Regions from separate parts of the Streptosporangium sp. NPDC049376 genome, predicted to be linked through region 1. Evidence: predicted binding sites of a transcription regulator. Region 1 holds the regulator's gene; each other region holds the start of a gene.
The links. Region 1 encodes LexA, which represses DNA repair genes until DNA is damaged. Its sites were predicted from a motif close to TCGAACANNTGTTCGA; they were not measured.
Positions count from the first base shown of each region.

Region 1 (6,246 bases):
TAACCCTTGGCGCCGCCCACCGTGAAGCGGGTGGTGGTGCTGGGCCGCTGGTTCGGCATCCGGCGCCTGGTCGGACGGCTGACCTCGACGACCTGGACCTCGGGCTCGGCCGGCTCGGCCTTCTCCTCGGTCTTCTTGCCCGCCGCCGACAGCGGCTGGCCGACCTTGCAGTTGTCGCGGTAGACGGCCAGGGCCTTCAGGCCGAGCTTCCAGCCCTCCATGTAGACCTGCTCGATGTCCTCGACCGTCGCGGACTCGGGCAGGTTGACGGTCTTGGAGATGGCACCGGACAGGAACGGCTGGGCCGCCGCCATCATCCGCACGTGGCCCATCGGCGCGATGGCCCGCTCTCCCATGGCGCAGTCGAACACCTCGTAGTGCTCGGGCCGAAGACCGGGGGCGTCCACGACGTGGCCGTGCGCGGCGATGTACTCGACGATCGCCTCGACCTGCTCCTCCTGGTAGCCGAGCTGGCGCAGCGCCCGCGGGATCGTCTGGTTGACGATCTGCATGGAGCCGCCGCCCACGAGCTTCTTGAACTTGACCAGGGCGAGGTCGGGCTCGATGCCGGTGGTGTCGCAGTCCATCATCAGGCCGATGGTGCCGGTCGGCGCGAGCAGCGAGGCCTGGGCGTTGCGGTAGCCGTTCTTCTCGCCGAGCTTGAGGCAGTCGGCCCACTGGCGGGAGGCCTCGGTGTGGATGACCCGGTCCATCCCGCCCAGGGTGCGCAGGTCGTCGTTGGCCGCGGCGTGCTTGCGCATGACGCGCTTGTGCGCCTCGGCGTTGCGGGCGTAGCCCTCGTACGGCCCGACGACCGCGGCCAGCTCGGCGCTGCGGCGGTAGGAGGCGCCGGTCATCAGCGAGGTGATGGCCCCGGCGATGGCCCGGCCGCCCTCGGAGTCGTAGGCGTGGCCGGTTGCCATGAGCAGCGCGCCCAGGTTGGCGTAGCCGATGCCGAGCTGACGGTAGGCCCGGGTGGTCCGGTCGATCTTCTCGGTCGGGAAGTCGGCGAAGGTGATGGAGACGTCCATCGCGGTGATGATCAGCTCGGTGAGCTTCACGAAGGCCGCGACGTCGAAGGTGTCGTCGTCCCTGAGGAACTTCAGCAGGTTGATGCTGGCCAGGTTGCAGGAGGAGTTGTCCAGGTGGAGGTACTCGGAGCAGGGGTTGCTCGCCGTGATGCGGCCGGTCTCCGGGCTGGTGTGCCAGTCGTTGATCGTGTCGTCGTACTGGACGCCGGGGTCGGCGCACTCCCAGGCGGCCTGGGCCATCTTCCTGAACAGGGACTTGGCGTCGACCTTCTCGATCACCTCGCCGGTGAGGCGTGCGCGCAGCCCGAAGTCACCGCCGTTCTCGACGGCCCGCATGAACTCGTCGGAGACGCGCACGGAGTTGTTGGCGTTCTGGTACTGGACGGAGACGATGTCCTTGCCGCCCAGGTCCATGTCGAACCCGGCGTCGCGCAGCGCGCGGACCTTGTCCTCCTCGCGCGCCTTGGTCTCGATGAACTCCTCGATGTCGGGGTGGTCGACGTCCAGGACGACCATCTTGGCCGCGCGGCGGGTGGCGCCGCCGGACTTGATGGTGCCCGCCGAGGCGTCGGCGCCGCGCATGAAGGAGACGGGGCCGCTGGCCGTACCGCCGCTGGAGAGTAGTTCCTTGGAGGAACGGATCCGGGAGAGGTTCACCCCCGAGCCCGAACCGCCCTTGAAGATCACACCCTCTTCCTTGTACCAGTCGAGGATGGACTCCATCTGGTCGTCGACGGCCAGGATGAAACAGGCGCTGACCTGCTGCGGGGAGGCGGTGCCGACGTTGAACCAGACCGGCGAGTTGAAGCTGAAGACCTGGTTGACCAGGGCGTGCTTGAGCTCGTGGTCGAAGATCTCGGCGTCCTCCTCGGTCGCGAAGTAGCCCTCCTCGACCGCGGTCCTGGTGTAGACGCCGACCACCCGGTCGACGAGCTGCTTCAGGCTCCACTCGCGCTGCGGGGTGCCGACGGCGCCCCGGAAGTACTTGGTGGTCACGATGTTGGCGGCGTTGACCGACCAGGAGTCGGGGAACTCGACGCCCCGCTGCTCGAAGTTGACCGAGCCGTCCCGCCAGTTGGTCATGACGACGTCACGGCGTTCCCAGGTCACCTGGTCGTACGGGTGCACCCCGGGCGTGGTGAAGATGCGCTTCATCTTCAGTCCCTTGCGTGGCCGCTTGCCCCCGCGCGCGACCGCGCCGTTGACCGTCTCCGTCATGACTTCCCCCTTCCGAGGCTCCATGGAGCCCCCAGTCGGACCAGTTCAACACGCCGCGTACTCCCCCGGCGCCCGGGGACTGACTCAGTCGCGCCGCGCGGAACGCTCGGCGCGCAGCTGTTCGATCTCGGCCTCGAAGTCGGCCAGGGTCTCGAAGCCCCGGTAGACGGAGGCGAAACGCAGGTACGCCACCTCGTCGAGCTCGCGGAGCGGGCCCAGGATCGCCAGCCCGACCTCGTGGGCCGCGATCTCCGCGGCCCCGGTCGCCCGGATGCTCTCCTCGACCCGCTGGCCGAGCTGGGCCAGCGAGTCCTCGCTCACCGGGCGCCCCTGACACGCACGCCGGACACCGGCGATCACCTTGTCCCGGAAGAACGGCTCGGTCACCCCGCTGCGTTTGCTCACCATGAGCAACACCGTCTCCTGCGTGGTGAACCTGCGCCCGCACTCCGGGCAGGTGCGCCTGCGCCGGATGGCGCTGCCGTCCTCGGTCGACCGGCTGTCGATGACCCGCGTGTCAGGATGACGACAGAACGGACAGTGCACGCGTGTCGCCTCCCTGACTTGCCCAGCGGCTCATCTTCCTCGCGTTGCTCCGCCGGCTCTGCGATCTCCGTGTGGAGACGCTCACGCACGCCCTCGAATGGTCGAGATGCGGTAATAGAAACACAATCTATGGTGGAGCGGAATGATGAAGCCACTAGATGTTGTGGTCCAACCGTAGGAGTGTCGGACCATGAACGCAAGTTAGGAAGGGCCTGCCGAGCGAAGTCGCCGATCAGCGCAGCTCAAGGGCGTCAGCCGGGCGTGTCGCCCTTCCGGTGCGGCCCCGCGGGCGCCGTCCGGACATGCGGCACCCCTCCCCGGGGCATGCGAACGGGCCGATCGCCGAGATCCATTATCGGGTGAGCCCGGGGCGCGTCGTCACGCTCCGTCGTCGGCGCCCCCGCCCGCCCCTCCTCGGAACGCCAGGACCCCCACTGGCCACAGGGCCCGCAGAGGCCCGTCGAGGCGCCCCGGAAAGCCTCCTAGGAGGCGAGGGCCGCGTCCAGGAGGGCACCCGCCCAGAAGGCCGCCAGAACGAGGAGCACGAGCGCCAGGACCGCCACGACCCTCCCCCTGCGGGTCAGCCTGACCGGGGCACGCCTCCGCCGGACGGTCGCGTGCACCACCCTCCCCCCGGCGACGGCCCGCCTCCGCGCAACCGCCGGAACCGTACGGCCCGCACGCCCCGCGGCGGTCCCACGGGGACGCGCGACGGGCCGCCCTCCCCCCGCCGCCCCACGGCCCGCGTCCTTGGCGGCCGCCTCCCCGGTGCCCCTGACCAGCGTCAACGTGGGCCTGGTTGTCCTCGTGGCCGCCTTCACGGTGCCCCCCATCTCTTCGACCTGGCCGAACACATGTCGAAGAAAGATCGGCGAATCGAACACGATGTCGATCGAACTCCCGTACGATGTTGTACACCACGCCGCCACCGATTTCGAGGACCATTCGAACAAATGTTTGAGTATGATCTTCGGCGGAGGTACGGTCGCTGTGTGCGACGCAACCAATACAGACCGGGAGCGAGGAGATCATATGAGTGAGCGCGACGAGAGCGGCGCGGCCGTCAGTGACCTGACGGTGCGCAGGCGTGACTCCCTCGGCCTCACCCCCAGGCAGCGCAAGATCCTTGAGGTGATCCGCGACTCGGTGCAGCAGCGCGGCTACCCGCCGTCGATGCGCGAGATCGGCGAGGCGGTGCAGCTGACCAGCACCTCCAGCGTGTCGCACCAGCTGACGGCCCTGCAGCGCAAGGGCTATCTGCGCCGCGACCCGCACCGCCCGCGTGCCCTGGAGGTGCGCCTGCCCGGCGAGCCGGTGCTGTGGGTCGACCCCGACACCAACGCCGAGGAGACCTCGGTCAACCGCCCGACCGCGGCCTACGTGCCGCTCGTCGGCCGGATCGCCGCCGGCGGCCCGATCCTCGCCGAAGAGAGCGTGGAGGACGTCTTCGCCCTGCCCAAGCAGCTCGTCGGCGAGGGCACCCTCTTCCTGCTCCAGGTCACGGGCGACTCCATGATCGACGCCGCGATCGCCAACGGCGACTGGGTGGTCGTCCGCCAGCAGCCCGTCGCCGACAACGGCGACGTGGTCGCCGCGATGATCGACGGCGAGGCCACGGTCAAGACCTTCAAGCGCAAGGACGGCCACGTCTGGCTGGTTCCGCACAACACGAACTACGACCCGATCCCCGGTGACGAGGCCACCGTCCTGGGCAAGGTCGTGGCGGTGCTGCGCAAGCTCTGAGGCGCCCCGGCGGCATCTCTCCCGGAACGCGAGGAGTGACCCTCAAACCGAGGGTCACTCCTTTCTGCGTTCACGATCAGGGAACGATGTTGACCAGCTTGGGGGCCCTGACGATGACCTTGCGGGGCGCGCCGGACAGGAAGGCCTGCACCTTCTCCGACGCCAGCGCCAGTGCCTCCAGGTCGGCATCGGAGATCTCCGGGGAGACCTCCAGACGGTCACGGACCTTGCCCGCGACCTGTACGACGCAGGTGACGGTCTCCTGCACCAGCAGCGCCGCCTCCGCGACCGGCCACCCGGCGGTCGCGACGGAGGCGGGGTGCCCCAGCCGCTCCCAGCCCTCCTCCGCCGCGTACGGCGCGACCAGGGACAGCATGACCGCCAGGGTCTCCGCGGCCTCGCGCACCGCCGGGTCGGCGGCACCGGGGCCCGAGTCGATGGCCCTCCTGGCGGCGGTCGTCAGCTCCATCATCCTGGCGATCGCGACGTTGAAGCGGTGCGAGTCGAGCAGCTTGGTGACCTCGTCCACGGTCCGGTGGACGACCTTGCGCAGCTCCAGATCACCGGTGGAGAAGGCGACGCCGGGTGCGGATCCCGCACCGGCCTCGGCCATGACGCGGAAGGCCCTGGCCAGGAACTTCTGCGACGCGGCCGGGGAGACGTCGGCCCAGTCGATGTCGTCCTCGGGCGGGCCGGCGAACAGCACGGTCAGCCTGACCGCGTCGACGCCGTAGGTGTCGATCTGCTGGCCCAGGTCGACCCCGTTGCCCAGCGACTTCGACATCGCCTTGCCCTGGTTGATGACCTGCCCCTGGTTCAGCAGGCGCAGGAAGGGCTCGGTGAAGTCGAGCATGCCCATGTCGTGCAGGACCTTGGTGAAGAAACGCGAGTACAGCAGGTGCAGCACCGCGTGCTCGACACCGCCGACGTACTGGTCGATCGGCCCCCACCTGCGGACCTTCTCCACGTCGAAGGGACCGTCCAGGTAGGTCGGATCCACGTAACGCAGGTAGTACCACGAGGAGTCGACGAAGGTGTCCATCGTGTCGGTGTCACGCTTGGCGGCTCCGCCGCACTTGGGGCAGGAGACGTTGACCCAGTCCTCGGCCGAGGCCAGCGGGGAGACACCCTTGGGCGCCAGCGCCTCACCACGCATGTCGGGCAGGGTGACGGGCAGCTGGTCGTCGGGGACCGGGACCTCGCCGCAGTCCGCGCAGTGGATGATCGGGATCGGGCAGCCCCAGAAACGCTGGCGGGACAGCAGCCAGTCACGCAGGCGGAAGTTGACCGCAGCCCTGCCGGTCCCGCGCCCGGCCAGCACCTCGATGATCCTGTGGATGGCCTCGGCCTTGGACAGGCCGTCCAGCGGCCCCGAGTTGACCAGGGTGCCCTCACCCGCGGTGGCGATCCCGGTCTCCCCCGGGTCGGCCATGCCGGTGTGGACGACGACCCGCACCGGCAGGTCGAAGGCGCGGGCGAAGTCGAGGTCGCGCTGGTCGTGGGCGGGAACCGCCATGATGGCGCCGTGGCCGTAGTCGGACAGCACGTAGTCGGCCGCCCAGACCGGCATGCGCTCGCCGTTGACCGGATTGATCGCGTAGCGGCCCAGGAAGACGCCGGTCTTCTCCTTCTCGGTGGACAGCCGGTCGATGTCGGACAGCTTGGCGACCTCGGCCCGGTAGATCTCGAAGGCCTTCCGCTGCTCGTC
Region 1 is NZ_JBITMT010000018.1:34,956-41,201, reverse strand. It holds gene ACIBVQ_RS32215 (vitamin B12-dependent ribonucleotide reductase) at 1-2,249, opposite strand, end outside; gene nrdR (transcriptional regulator NrdR) at 2,334-2,795, opposite strand; gene ACIBVQ_RS32205 (hypothetical protein) at 3,278-3,628, opposite strand; gene lexA (transcriptional repressor LexA) at 3,828-4,538, shown strand; gene leuS (leucine--tRNA ligase) at 4,615-6,246, opposite strand, start outside.

Region 2 (6,246 bases), on a different contig from region 1:
GATGGTGATGGGGGTTGGAGGACGGCTCGGAGTGGCCGCCCTGGTGACGGCGGGGGCGATGCTGCTGGCCTCTCCCGGTGTCGCGAACGCTCAGGTCGTCACCTCCGCGGCGACCGCGGTCACGGCCCAGGCGGCGCCGGGGTTCGTCGCCCCCGGCCAGACGCTGAGGCTCGGGGCGAAGGGGACCGCGGTCAAGGCGCTGCAGACCAGGCTGCGGGAGCTGGGCTACCTGCCGGGCACGGCCGACGGGCGTTACGGCGGCACGACGCTGACCGCGCTGTGGGCCTTCCAGAAGATCAACGGCATCGCGCCGACCAGCACCGTGACCAGGAAGACCTGGAACGCTCTACAGAACCCCAGGTCGCCGAAGGTGCTGGTGCCCAACGGCAGGCCGACCAGGGTCGAGGTCAACCTCACCCAGCAGGTGATGACCCTGTACGTGGACGGCAGGGTGAAGCTGATCAGCCACATCTCCTCGGGCAGCGGGATTCCGTACTGCGAGACGGCCACCTGGGAGGGCAAGACCCAGAAGTTCTGCGGAAGCGCCCGCACGCCGACGGGCGACTACAAGACGACCTGGCGCAGGAACGGCTGGCACAGGTCATACCTTGGTCAGCTCTACAACCCGATCTTCTTCAACGGCGGTATCGCCCTGCACGGCGCACTCTCGGTGCCGTTGGCCCCGGCCTCCCACGGCTGTGTGCGGCTGCCGATGAACGTCGCCGCGGTCCTGCCCGGCATGCTCGGCACGGGAGTCCCGGTGCACGTCCGGGGCAGATTCGTTCGCTGACGGAGTGAACGCGGTTCTTCGTGCCCCCGGTCCTTCAAGGGCCGGGGGCACGGTCGTTCCCGGGGCCGCCGCGGGGGCGCGGGAAAGGGCGCCGTGGCGGGCCCGTCTTGACGGCTGTTTCCCCGCCCTGTGAACACCGGGCCGTGTTCTCGTCATGGGGAACTCGTGGGCAACGCGGAACGCGCGGCGCCCACGACTCCCGGCCACCGAGATGCCGCAGAAAACCGCACAACGCTCAAACTCCACCTTGAACATTTAAAGCAGGCACAGGCCTATAAATCAGCCAATGCGACAGGGAAAGGGGTATGGAGGCGGCCGTGCGTCCGCTGGGTGAGGGAGGGAAGCCGGGGATGTCCGAAACCCCTTGGCCGTGACCGCCCCGGCTTGTCCGCGCGCGACCGGCGACTCTCCGGCGGTTCTTCCGGGGTGGGTGATTCGTATGGTTCTAGGCTGCCCGGTGGTGTCGAACTTTTGTTCGTGCGTTTACTTGACACTACCAGTGATCGAATTTATGTTCGATGTGATGACGTGGGGCTCGCGGTCCACGTCCAGGGTGGTTGGCCTTTCCGGGACCGTCGGCCACGGCGGCCCGGCCGGGCCGGGGCGGGCGGGGAGAGGGGAAGCTCCTCGTCCGGCCGCCCGGAGGATTTGTCGGTGGGGTCTGCGAGTGTTGACCTGACCGGCGGATTCGCCGGGAGCCGCTTGCGACCAAGGAGGCTGAAGCACATGACCCCTCGGCTCAGCGATTCCGATGGGCCCCGGCTCTCGTCCACGGTGCGGGCGCACCTGGCCGACGCGCGCGACTGTCTTGAGGAGGCGGGCGCCGCCCGGACCCCCGCAACCCGATACGTCGCCGCCCACCTGGCGGCGCTCAGAGCCGCGGCCGCGATCCTGGCCGCGCGGCCACGGCCCATGGACGGCCGCAGGCGCCGCCTGCGCAGCGCCTGGGAGCTGCTGCCCGAGGCCGAGCCCAGGCTGGCCGAGTGGGCCCCCTACTTCGAGACCAGCGCGACCAAACGGGCCGCCGCCGAGGCGGGCATGACCCGCATGGTCTCGGCGAGGGACGCCGAGGAGCTGATCTCCGAGGCCGAGCGGTTCGTCGTCACGGTGGAGACCCTCCTGGGCCTGCCCGCCCAGACCACCCTCCCGGCCCGCGTCCCCCTGGCCGGCTAGCGGCTCTAGGCCGCCGATGAGGCCAGCGGGCGGGCGGCGCGGTGGCGCAGCAGGAGCATGGCGGCGTCGTCGTTCAGCGGCTTGCCCACGTGACGCAGCAGGTCGGCGCGTAGCGCGTCGAGGGCCAGCTGCGGGTCGGAGCCGTTCAGCAGGTGCGCCCTGTCGGCCAGCGGATAGAACCGGCCCGTCCCGTCGCGCGCCTCGATGACCCCGTCGGTGTAGAAGAGCACCTGGTCACCGGGTTCGAAGCCGATCTGGTACGGCACGGCCTCGGCCCCCTTCAACGACGCCATGCCCAGCGGAAGGGCCTCGTCGGGCGGGTCGGCGAAGGAACGGCTGCCGTCGGCCGCCAGCACCATGGGCGGCGGATGACCGCAGTTGATGACGGTGATGGAGGTGCCCTCCTGCGCCTCGCCGAGATCGGTCAGGTCGGTGATCTCGGCGAGTACGGCGGTGACGAACTGCTCGCCCGACAGCTCCCGCGACAGCGCGTTCTCCAGGCGGGCCACGACGCCCTGCAGCTTGGCCTCGTCGTGGGCGGCCTCCCTGAAGGCGCCGAGCACCACGGCGGCGGTCTCCACGGCCTCCAGGCCCTTTCCCTGGACGTCTCCCACGATGATGCGCACCCCGTGCGGAGTGGTCACCACCTCGTACAGGTCGCCGCCGATGCGGGCCTCGGCCGTGGCGGAGGTGTAGGAGACGGCCACGCCGATCCCCGGCCCGGCGCGGCGCGGGACCGGTCGCAGCAGCACCCGCTGGGCGGCCTCCGCGACGGAGCGGACGTCGGCGAGCTGACGCTCGTGCCGCAGGCGTCCCGCGCTGGCCAGCACGCTGGCCACCGTGACACCGAGGATGGCGGCCATGGTGATGTTGGTGCGGGGCGTCCACAGGATGTCGTTGTAGACGCCGAGCGCCACACACAGGGCCAGTGCGATGAGGCCGGAGATCGTGGTCCTGGCCAGGCCGCAGGCCACGCTGGCGAAGGCGGGGCCGAGGGCGAGCAGCGGCAGCAGCCCGGAGGTCGGCCCGGAGCCGAAGTCGATCAGCGCGACCAGGGCCATGACGACGAACGGCAGCAGCCTGAGCGTCTCCTGGGTCCTGGTCGCCCCGACGGAGGTCAGCAGCCGCAGGAACGCCCGGGTCTTGGTCGAGCCCAGGGCCGCCTTGAGTGAGGCGAGACGGCCTTCAGGGCGCGGTCGAGAGTGATCGTGACGATCCTCTCCCCGGGCCATGTCCACCACATCTCGTTAAATGCCATGTTTGCCTTTTCCTACCACAGCGATGGTGATCCGTGGCGGCGTGCGGGCCATGTTCTAACGAGAGAGGAAGACCACGGCTCGCGGGCACGCCCAGCCGCGCGTGCCCGCGACCGGACGGGTCGTCAGAAGGACTCGACGGCCCTGCGGGCCTCGGGGTCGAGCACACCCCAGGTGATGAGTTCCTCGGTGAGCTCACTGGGGGACTTGTCGTAGATCACGGCCAGGGAGCGCAGGTCCTCCTGACGGATGGACAGCACCTTGCCGTTGTAGTCACCACGCTGGCTCTGGATGGTGGCGGCGTAACGAGCCAGCGCACCCGCCTTCTCCTTGGGCAGCTGGGCAAGACGCTCAAGGTCGATCACAAGCTTCGGCGTGGGGCCAAGAGGGCTCGGCGCGCTGCCCCCGGGCAGGAGCTCATTGACCGGAACCCCGTAGAAGTCGGCCAGCTCGGCCAGCTTCTGCACCGTGACCGCACGGTCCCCACGCTCGTAGGAGCCGACGACAACGGCCTTCCAACGACCGCGGGACTTCTCTTCGACTCCGTGCAGGGACAGGCCCTGCTGAGTGCGAATCGCGCGGAGTCTTGCACCCAGCGACTTGGCGTATTCAGACGGCATCGTGTGGCCCCCCGGCTCGGTTATGTACTGCTTTCAGTTGATTGTCCTCCCTCGCAACTTATGCCCCAACCACCGGGTTGGCCTGGGGTAGGCACCTTCGGTGACTGATGCGTCGGGGTTTACCCGATAACGCCGCGAGGTGTGGTTACGGACAGTGACGGTAAAGCTGTGGGCGCCTAAGGTCAAGCTGATTGGAAAAAAGATGTCGAATCCGATCCGATGTGGTCCGCCTCAAACGCCGTGCTTGTCCCATGGCGGATAGTGAATCATCACCGTTTCCCGCGCCGTCCGGCGGACCCTCGCTTCCCGGCGGGACTCCTGGGCACCATCATCACCGGACAGGGGGCCGAACGTATGATCTTCAGCGAGACGTCGCCGGGGAAGACCCGCCGCAGGGGCCCGGTCTCGCTGGAGGCGCAGATCAACATCGCCCCCTCGCAGTCGGTGCCCGCCAGCGCGGCGGCCACGTCCCTGCCCTCAAGCACCTCCACGTCGACCCGGACGTCGTCGTGCCCCCGGACGATCTCGTCGAGGTCGGCGGTGACCTTCTCCCTGATCCTGCCGAGCATCTCGGCCTCGACCCTGCCCCGCCGTCCCCCGCCCAGCACAAGGGTGACCAGGCGCAGCGGGACGCCCATCCGCCCGGCCAGCTCGAAGGCCTGCCGTACGGCCTCGTCGGAGGCGGGGTCGCGGCGGTAGGCCACGGTCAGCCTCCGCAGGGCCGGCGGATGGCTCTCGGCGTACCCGCGGGGCGCGAGGGCGACGGGCACGGGGGAGGTGTGCAGGAGCTGGTCGGCGGTGCTGCCGACCCGGATGCGGCCCTTACCGCCGCCGGGGGCGGGGCCGATGACCACCGCGTCGGCCTCCAGCCGCCCGGCGAGCTGGACCAGCCCCCTGCCGCTGCCCCGGTGGCCGTGGGAGACGAAGTCGACCGGCACGTCCCGCACGCCGGCCAGCAGCTCGCGGGCCTGCTCCAGGACGGTCTGCGCCTGCGCGGCCACGTAGGCGCGCCACTCGGCGTCGATCTTCCCCGGTCCCGGGGTCGGCCAGGTGGGCACGTGGACGTGGGCGACGGTCAGCCGGGCCCCGGCCCGCCGGGCCAGCAGTACGGCCAGCGTCAGCCCGTCCTGGCCCCGGCCACCGGGGACGAATCCGGCGAGGATGTGCTCGATCTTCATCGGACGCTCCTGCTGAGGCGTGAGTGGCGGTAGCCGTACAGGAAGTAGGCGAGCAGGCCGACGGTCATCCAGATCGCGAAGGCGAGCCAGGTGACCCCGGCGAGCCCCAGCATCACCACCACGCAGAAGATCACCCCGAGGACCGGTGTCAGCGGGAAGAACGGGGTCCTGAAGCTGCGCGGCAGGTCCGGCCGGGTGTAGCGCAGCACCAGCACGCCGACGTTGACGATGGCGAAGGCGAACAGGGTCCCGATGCTGGTGGCCTCGGCGAGCTGGCCGAGCGGGATGAACCCGGCCAGCAGGGAGACGAACGCGGCGACGATGATCGTGTTCGCGACCGGGACCTGGCGGCGTGGATCGATCCGTTCGAAGATCCTCGGCAGCAGGCCGTCGCGGGACATCGCGAACAGGATGCGGGTCTGGCCGTACAGCACGGTCAGCACGACGCTGGCGATGGCGATGACCGCGCCGAAGGAGATGATCAGGCCCGCCCAGGTCGAGCCGGTCGCGCGGTCGGCGATCAGGGCGAGACTGGCTTCGGTCGTGTCCGGGTCGAACCGCTGCCACGGCATGGCGCCGACGGCGGTCAGCGCGACCAGTACGTAGACGACCGTGACGATGAGCAGGGACAGCAGGATCGCCAGCGGCAGGTCGCGCTTGGGGTTCCTCGCCTCCTCACCGGCGGTCGAGGCGGCGTCGAAGCCGATGTAGGAGAAGAAGACCTGCGAGGCGGCGGCGGTGATCCCGGCGACGCCCAGTGGGGCGAAGGGGGTCAGGTTGCCGCTCTCGAAGGCGGTGAAGGCCACGACGCAGAAGAACGCCAGCACCGCGATCTTGATCAGCACGAAGACCGCGTTCGCGGCCGCGCTCTCCGAGGCGCCGCGCAGCAGCAGCCAGGTGGCCAGCAGGACGATCAGGACCGCGGTGACGTTGACCACCCCTCCCTGGTCGCCGGGGGAGTGGGTGACGGCGGCGGGCAACTGCCAGCCGAACAGGTCACGGAGGAAGTGGTTGAGGTACTCGCCCCAGCCGACCGCGACCGCCGCGACGGAGACGGCGTACTCCAGCATCAGGCACCAGCCGCACACCCAGGCGACCAGCTCGCCCAGCGTCGCGTAGGCGTAGGAGTAAGAGGAGCCGGAGACCGGGATGGTCCCGGCCAGCTCGGCGTAGGACAGCGCGGAGAACAGGGCCGTGACGGCGGCCAGGGCGAAGGAGACGACCACGGC
Region 2 is NZ_JBITMT010000001.1:622,820-629,065, forward strand. It holds gene ACIBVQ_RS02860 (L,D-transpeptidase family protein) at 8-790, shown strand; gene ACIBVQ_RS02865 (SAV_6107 family HEPN domain-containing protein) at 1,517-1,963, shown strand; gene ACIBVQ_RS02870 (PP2C family protein-serine/threonine phosphatase) at 1,969-3,195, opposite strand; gene ACIBVQ_RS02875 (transcriptional regulator) at 3,345-3,839, opposite strand; gene ACIBVQ_RS02880 (universal stress protein) at 4,109-5,017, opposite strand; gene ACIBVQ_RS02885 (amino acid permease) at 5,014-6,246, opposite strand, start outside.
Region 2: a site for LexA is predicted at 1,254-1,269, ahead of ACIBVQ_RS02865 (SAV_6107 family HEPN domain-containing protein). Genes of this name have one in related genera too.

Region 3 (6,246 bases), on a different contig from region 1:
ACCGCGGTGGCCATGCTCGTCACCGGCTGGGTCTCCAGCAGGATCGGCGGCAAGCGCACCCTGCTGCTCGGCCTGGCCCTGGTGGTCGTCTTCGCCGCCCTGTCCGGGACCTCGGGCAGCGTCGGCGAACTCGTCGGGTTCCGCGCCGGGTGGGGCCTGGGCAACTCCCTGTTCGTCGCCACCGCCCTCGCGGTGATCGTCGGCGCCGCCAGCGGAGGCGCGGAGGCGGCCATCGTCCTGTACGAGGCGGCCCTGGGCCTGGGCATCTCCATGGGGCCGCTGGTCGGCGCCGCCCTCGGCGACTGGAACTGGCGCGCCCCCTTCTTCGGCACCGCGACCCTCATGGCCGTCGGGTTCGTCCTCGTCCTGACCCTGCTGAGGACCACGCCGGAACCGGCCGCGCGCACCCGCCTGTCCGACCCGCTGCGCGCCCTGGCCCACGGCGGCCTGTCGACGACGGCGTTCACCGCGTTCTTCTACAACTTCGCCTTCTTCACCGTCCTGGCCTTCACCCCCTTCATCCTCGGCATGTCGCCGTACGGCATCGGCGCGGTCTTCTTCGGGTGGGGCGTCTGTGTCGCGCTGGCCTCGGTCTTCGGCGCCCCCGCCCTGCAGCGCAGGATCGGCTCGGTCAACGTGCTCCACCTCTCGCTGGGGGCGCTCGCCCTGCTGCAGGTGGGCATCGCCCTGTCACAGCAGGCGGGCAGTCACCCGGGCGTCGTCGTCTTCGTCATCCTGTCCGGCCTGCCGATCGGCCTGAACAACACCGTGTTCACCGAGGCGGCCATGGAGGTCTCCGACGCGCCGAGGCCCGTCGCCTCCGCCGGATACAACTTCGTGCGCTGGATGGGCGGCGCGCTCGCGCCCTACGTCGTCACCAAGCTGGGCGAGGAGGTCGGGCCCGCGGTGCCGTACGTCCTGGGCGCGGCCTGCTGCCTGGCGGGCATGGCCGTCCTGTACGGCAGGCGCCACCACATGAGGAGCCTGGATCGGATCGACGTCGACCACACCTTCCAGGATGCCTCTGCCCCGGCCTGACCCGGTTTGGGGCGACGCGCACAGTGGCCATACGCTGAAGGGGCGTTCCGAGCCCTTGGAGAGGACCACTGTGAGCATCGCCCCGACCGTCGGAGTGTTCGCCCTGCAGGGAGACGTGCGCGAGCACACGCGCGCACTGGAGGCGGCGGGTGCCAGGGCCGTCGCCGTACGGCGCCCCGGTGAACTGGAGGCGGTCGACGGCCTGGTCATCCCCGGCGGGGAGTCGACCACGATGTGGAAACTCGCCGAGACCTTCGAACTCCTCGAACCGCTCAGGATGAGGATCAAGGGCGGCATGCCCGCCTACGGCTCGTGCGCGGGCATGATCATGCTGGCCGACCGGATCGAGGGCGGCATCGAGGGTCAGCAGACCATCGGCGGCATCGACATGGTGGTCCGCCGCAACGCCTTCGGCCGTCAGGTCGACTCCTTCGAGGCGGACCTCGACTTCGCGGGCCGGGGCTCGATACGGGCGATCTTCATTCGCGCGCCGTGGGTGGAATCTGTCGGTTCCGATGTCGAAGTGCTGGCTCGGGCCGAAGCTGGGGATAGGATCGTCGCGGTCCGCCAAGGACCGCTGCTCGCCACGTCCTTCCACCCGGAACTTACCGGGGATGTCGGTGTGCATTCATATTTTGTTGACATGGTGAGGGAGCTCTAGCCGATGTCCGGCCACTCCAAATGGGCGACGACGAAGCACAAGAAGGCCGCGCTTGACTCCAAGCGGGGCAAGCTGTTCGCCAAGCTCATCAAGAACATCGAGGTCGCGGCCCGAACCGGCGGCCCCGACCCGGACGGCAACCCGACGCTGTACGACGCCATCACCAAGGCGCGCAAGAGCTCGGTCCCGATCGACAACATCGAGCGCGCGCGCAAGCGTGGCGGCGGCCTTGAGGCGGGCGGCGCCGACTGGCAGACCATCATGTACGAGGGCTACGCCCCCGGTGGGGTCGCGGTGCTGATCGAGTGCCTCACCGACAACCGCAACCGCGCCGCCTCCGAGGTCCGCGTCGCCCTGACCCGCAACGGCGGCTCGCTGGCCGACCCGGGCTCGGTGTCCTACATGTTCAACCGCAAGGGCGTCGTGCTGGTGCCCAAGGGCTCGCTGAGCGAGGACGACGTGCTGACCGCGGTCCTCGACGCCGGCGCCGAGGAGGTCAACGACCTCGGCGACCAGTTCGAGGTCGTCTCCGAGGCCACCGACCTCGTCCCGGTCCGCAAGGCCCTGCAGGAGTCCGGCATCGACTACGACTCCGCCGAGTCCAGCTTCGTGCCGACGATGAACGTCCCGCTCGACGAGGACGGCGCCCGCAAGGTCTTCAGGCTGATCGACGCCCTTGAGGACAGCGACGACGTCCAGAACGTCTGGGCCAACTTCGACGTCTCCGACGATGTCCTGGAGAAGCTCGACGCCTGAACGGCCGTCGTGCCGGGCGGGACGACCGATTCGCCCCGCCCGGACCGCGCCGCCTAGGTTGGGTGGCTGTGAAGCTACGTGAACTGACCGCGGACGATCTCGACGCGGTGACGGACAATCGCAGGCGGGCCTTCGGACCGGTGTCGGAGGCGGTCCAGCGGCAGTGGGTCGGGATGGTGACCCCCGCACTCGAAGCGGGGAGATATCTCGGTCTCTTCGACGGCGCCCGCCTGGTCGCGACGAGCCGGATCAACGACTTCACCCAGTACTGGCACGGCAGGCCGATCTCCCTCGGCGGCGTCGCCTCGGTGACCGTCGCCCCGGAGGACAGGGGCGGGGGAGCAGGCCGGACCATCATGCTGGCCACCCTTGAGCGCTGCGCCGGCCTCGGTCACCCGGTCTCCGCCCTCTACCCGGCCACCACCCACATCTACCGATCGCTGGGCTGGGAGCACGCCGGAGCCATGCACCGCGCCGTGCTGCCCGCCGAGGCGCTGCGGACCATCAGGCGGACCGAGCAGGTCCAGGTCCGCAGGGCCGGGCCGGAGGACGCAGAGCGGGTCGTCTCGGTCCTGCGGGGAGTCCACCTGGCCACCCGCGCCTGCGGCCCCGTCTGCTGGGACGCCGACGTCTGGCGGGCGCGCCTGGCGACGGGGGACGACTTCGTCTATCTCGCGCACGACGGCCTCGTCGTCTACCGCTGGCGTGACCAGGACCTGGAGGTTCCCGTCCTGGTCGCGGGCTCGGAGGCGACCGCGCGGACGCTGTGGTCCCTGATCGGTTCCTCGGCCTCGATCGCCAGGTCCGTCCACGCGGTCGTGGCCCCCGACGACCCCGTCTTCTGGCTGATCGGGAACCGCCCGACGGACGAGGTGGGCCAGACCCGCTGGATGTTCCGCGTCGTCGACCTGGCCGCGGCGATCCGTGAGCGGGGTTTCCCGCCCGGCGTCACCCTCGACACCGTGATCCAGGTCGAGGACCCCCAGCGGCCGGAGAACTCCGGGCCCTGGCACCTGTCCGTCTCCGGAGGGCGGGCGACGGCCGAGCCCGCGGGTACCCTCCCCTTGGCTCTGCCCGTCTTCACGGCCGGGGCGTTCTCCGCCCTGTTCTGCGGGGTTCCGGCCGCGACCCTGCGCAGGACCGGCGGACTGACCGGTTCCGCGGACGGCGACGCCGCCCTGGACGGGGCCTTCCACGCCAGGCCGTACATGCTGGACCACTTCTGAGGGGTGCCTGCCCGGGAACCGTGCGTCGTGTGCGCGCAGGCGGTAGAGTCTGGCACCGAACAGGTGTTCGGCGAGTGGAGGCGTGCCGGTGCGGTTGCCCGAACTGCGGGTGATGGGGGTCGATCCCGGGCTGACCCGGTGCGGGCTCGGCGCGGTCGAGGGACGGCCGGGGGCGCCGCTGACCCTGGTCAAGGTCGGGGTCGTGCGCACCCCCGCGGAAGACGAGACCGGCGCGAGGCTCGTGGCGATCGAGGCGGGCATCGAGAGCTGGCTCGACGAGATCAAGCCGGACGCGGTCGCCGTGGAGCGGGTCTTCGCCCAGCACAACCTCAGGACGGTGATGGGCACCGCGCAGGCCTCCGCGGTGGCGATCCTGTGCGCCTCCCGCCGGGGGCTGCCGGTGGCGTTGCACACGCCCTCCGAGGTCAAGGCCGCGATCACCGGCAGCGGCACCGCCGACAAACGACAGGTCGGCACGATGGTGACCAGGCTCCTGCGCCTGGACGAGATGCCCAAGCCCGCCGACGCCGCCGACGCCCTCGCCCTCGCGATCTGTCACGTGTGGCGGGGCGGGGCGCGCAACAGGCTCGCGGAGGCGGTCGCGAAGGCCGCCGCTCCCGGCACGAGCGCCGCCGCCTACTTCCGCGGCGGGGGCAGGGCCGGATATTCGAAGGGAAGCACGAAGTGATCGCCTCGGTGCGGGGACGGGTGGCCGCGATCGCGCCGGAGGGGGCGGTGGTCGAGGTCGGCGGGATCGGCGTGCTCGTCCACTGCACACCCGGCACACTGGCGGCGCTGCGGGTGGGGGAGGAGGCCAGACTGGCCACCTCGCTCGTGGTCAGGGAGGACTCCCTGACACTGTTCGGCTTCGGCACCGACGACGAGCGTCTGGTCTTCGAACTGCTGCAGACGGCCAACGGGGTCGGCCCCAAGGTCGCCCTCGCCATGCTCGCCGTGCACACGCCGAACGCCCTGCGGATCGCGGTGGCGAGCGCCGACGTCAAGGCGCTGACCAGGGTGCCCGGAGTCGGCCCCAAGGGCGCTCAGCGGATCATCGTCGACCTCAAGGACAAGCTCGGCACGCCGGAGGAGGCGGTCAACGCCGCGCTCGACGGCACCGCCGCAGTCCCGCCCTGGCGCGACCAGGTGCACTCGGGCCTGGTCGGTCTCGGCTACTCGGTCAGGGACGCCGACGAGGCGGTCGCCACGGTGGCCGTCCAGGCCGACGCCGAGATCGCGCAGGGCAGGGTTCCCCAGGTCGCCGTGCTGCTCAAGGCCGCGCTTCGCGTGCTGAGCGTCCGGTGAGACAGGGCACAGGAAAGGCGGAGACGACGTGAGCGCGGAACGGGATCTGGTCTCACCCGAGATGGAGGGTGACGAGCGCCTGATCGAGGCCGCGCTGCGTCCCAAACGTCTTGAGGAGTTCATCGGCCAGGCGCGGGTGCGCGAGCAGCTCTCCCTGGTGCTGCACAGCGCGTTGCGGCGCAACCGTCCCCCGGACCACGTGCTGATGAGCGGCGCGCCCGGTCTGGGCAAGACGACCCTCTCGATGATCATCGCGGCCGAGCTCTCCGCGCCGCTCAGGCTCACCTCCGGGCCCGCCCTCGAACGGGCGGGTGACCTCGCGGCGATTCTGTCCACCCTCTCCGAGGGAGAGGTCCTCTTCATCGACGAGATCCACCGGATGGCCCGTCCCGCCGAGGAGATGCTCTACCTCGCGATGGAGGACTTCCGCGTCGACATCGTGGTCGGCAAGGGGCCGGGCGCGACCGCCATCCCGCTGGAGGTGGCGCCCTTCACCCTGGTCGGGGCGACCACCAGGGCGGGCCTGCTGCCCGCGCCGCTGCGTGACAGGTTCGGCTTCGTCGCGCACATGGACTTCTACGAGGCCGCCGAGCTCGAACAGGTGTTGCACCGTTCGGCACGGCTGCTCGGCCTGCGTCTCCCGGGCGACGCGGCACACGAGATCGCCGGGCGCTCCCGGGGCACGCCCCGCATCGCCAACCGGCTGCTGCGCCGGGTGCGCGACTTCGCCGAGGTCCGGGCGGACGGGGTGATCAGCAGGGACGTCGCCGCCGCGGCGCTGAACCTCTACGAGGTGGACGCCGAGGGGCTCGACCGTCTCGACCGCGCCGTCCTGGGCGCCCTGCTCGGCAAGTTCGGTGGCGGTCCCGTCGGTCTGTCAACACTGGCGGTCGCGGTGGGGGAGGAACCGGAGACCGTCGAGGTGGTCGCGGAGCCGTTCCTGGTACGGCAGGGCCTGCTGGCCCGCACCCCTCGCGGACGCGTCGCGACCGCGGCGGCCTGGGTCCACCTGGGGTTGACGCCCCCTCCCGGAGCCTTCGGCGCGGTGCCGATGCCCGGCCAGGGGCCTGACCTGCATGATCTTGGGGATGACCCCGCAGCGTCCTGACGTTGAGTTACGGTGAGAAAACGCACGGGGTTGATCACAAAAAGGTGACAACCGTATCAAAATGGGAACTTCCCCGCGCGCCAGAACGTGACCTCGTTGCCGCGCTCCTAACAGCTCGCCTAAACTCCGTGGCTTGGCTGGCTGTGTAGGCT
Region 3 is NZ_JBITMT010000016.1:106,376-112,621, forward strand. It holds gene ACIBVQ_RS31095 (MFS transporter) at 1-1,038, shown strand, start outside; gene pdxT (pyridoxal 5'-phosphate synthase glutaminase subunit PdxT) at 1,109-1,699, shown strand; gene ACIBVQ_RS31105 (YebC/PmpR family DNA-binding transcriptional regulator) at 1,703-2,455, shown strand; gene eis (enhanced intracellular survival protein Eis) at 2,524-3,681, shown strand; gene ruvC (crossover junction endodeoxyribonuclease RuvC) at 3,785-4,369, shown strand; gene ruvA (Holliday junction branch migration protein RuvA) at 4,366-4,986, shown strand; gene ruvB (Holliday junction branch migration DNA helicase RuvB) at 5,048-6,094, shown strand.
Region 3: a site for LexA is predicted at 3,737-3,752, ahead of ruvC (crossover junction endodeoxyribonuclease RuvC). Genes of this name have one in related genera too.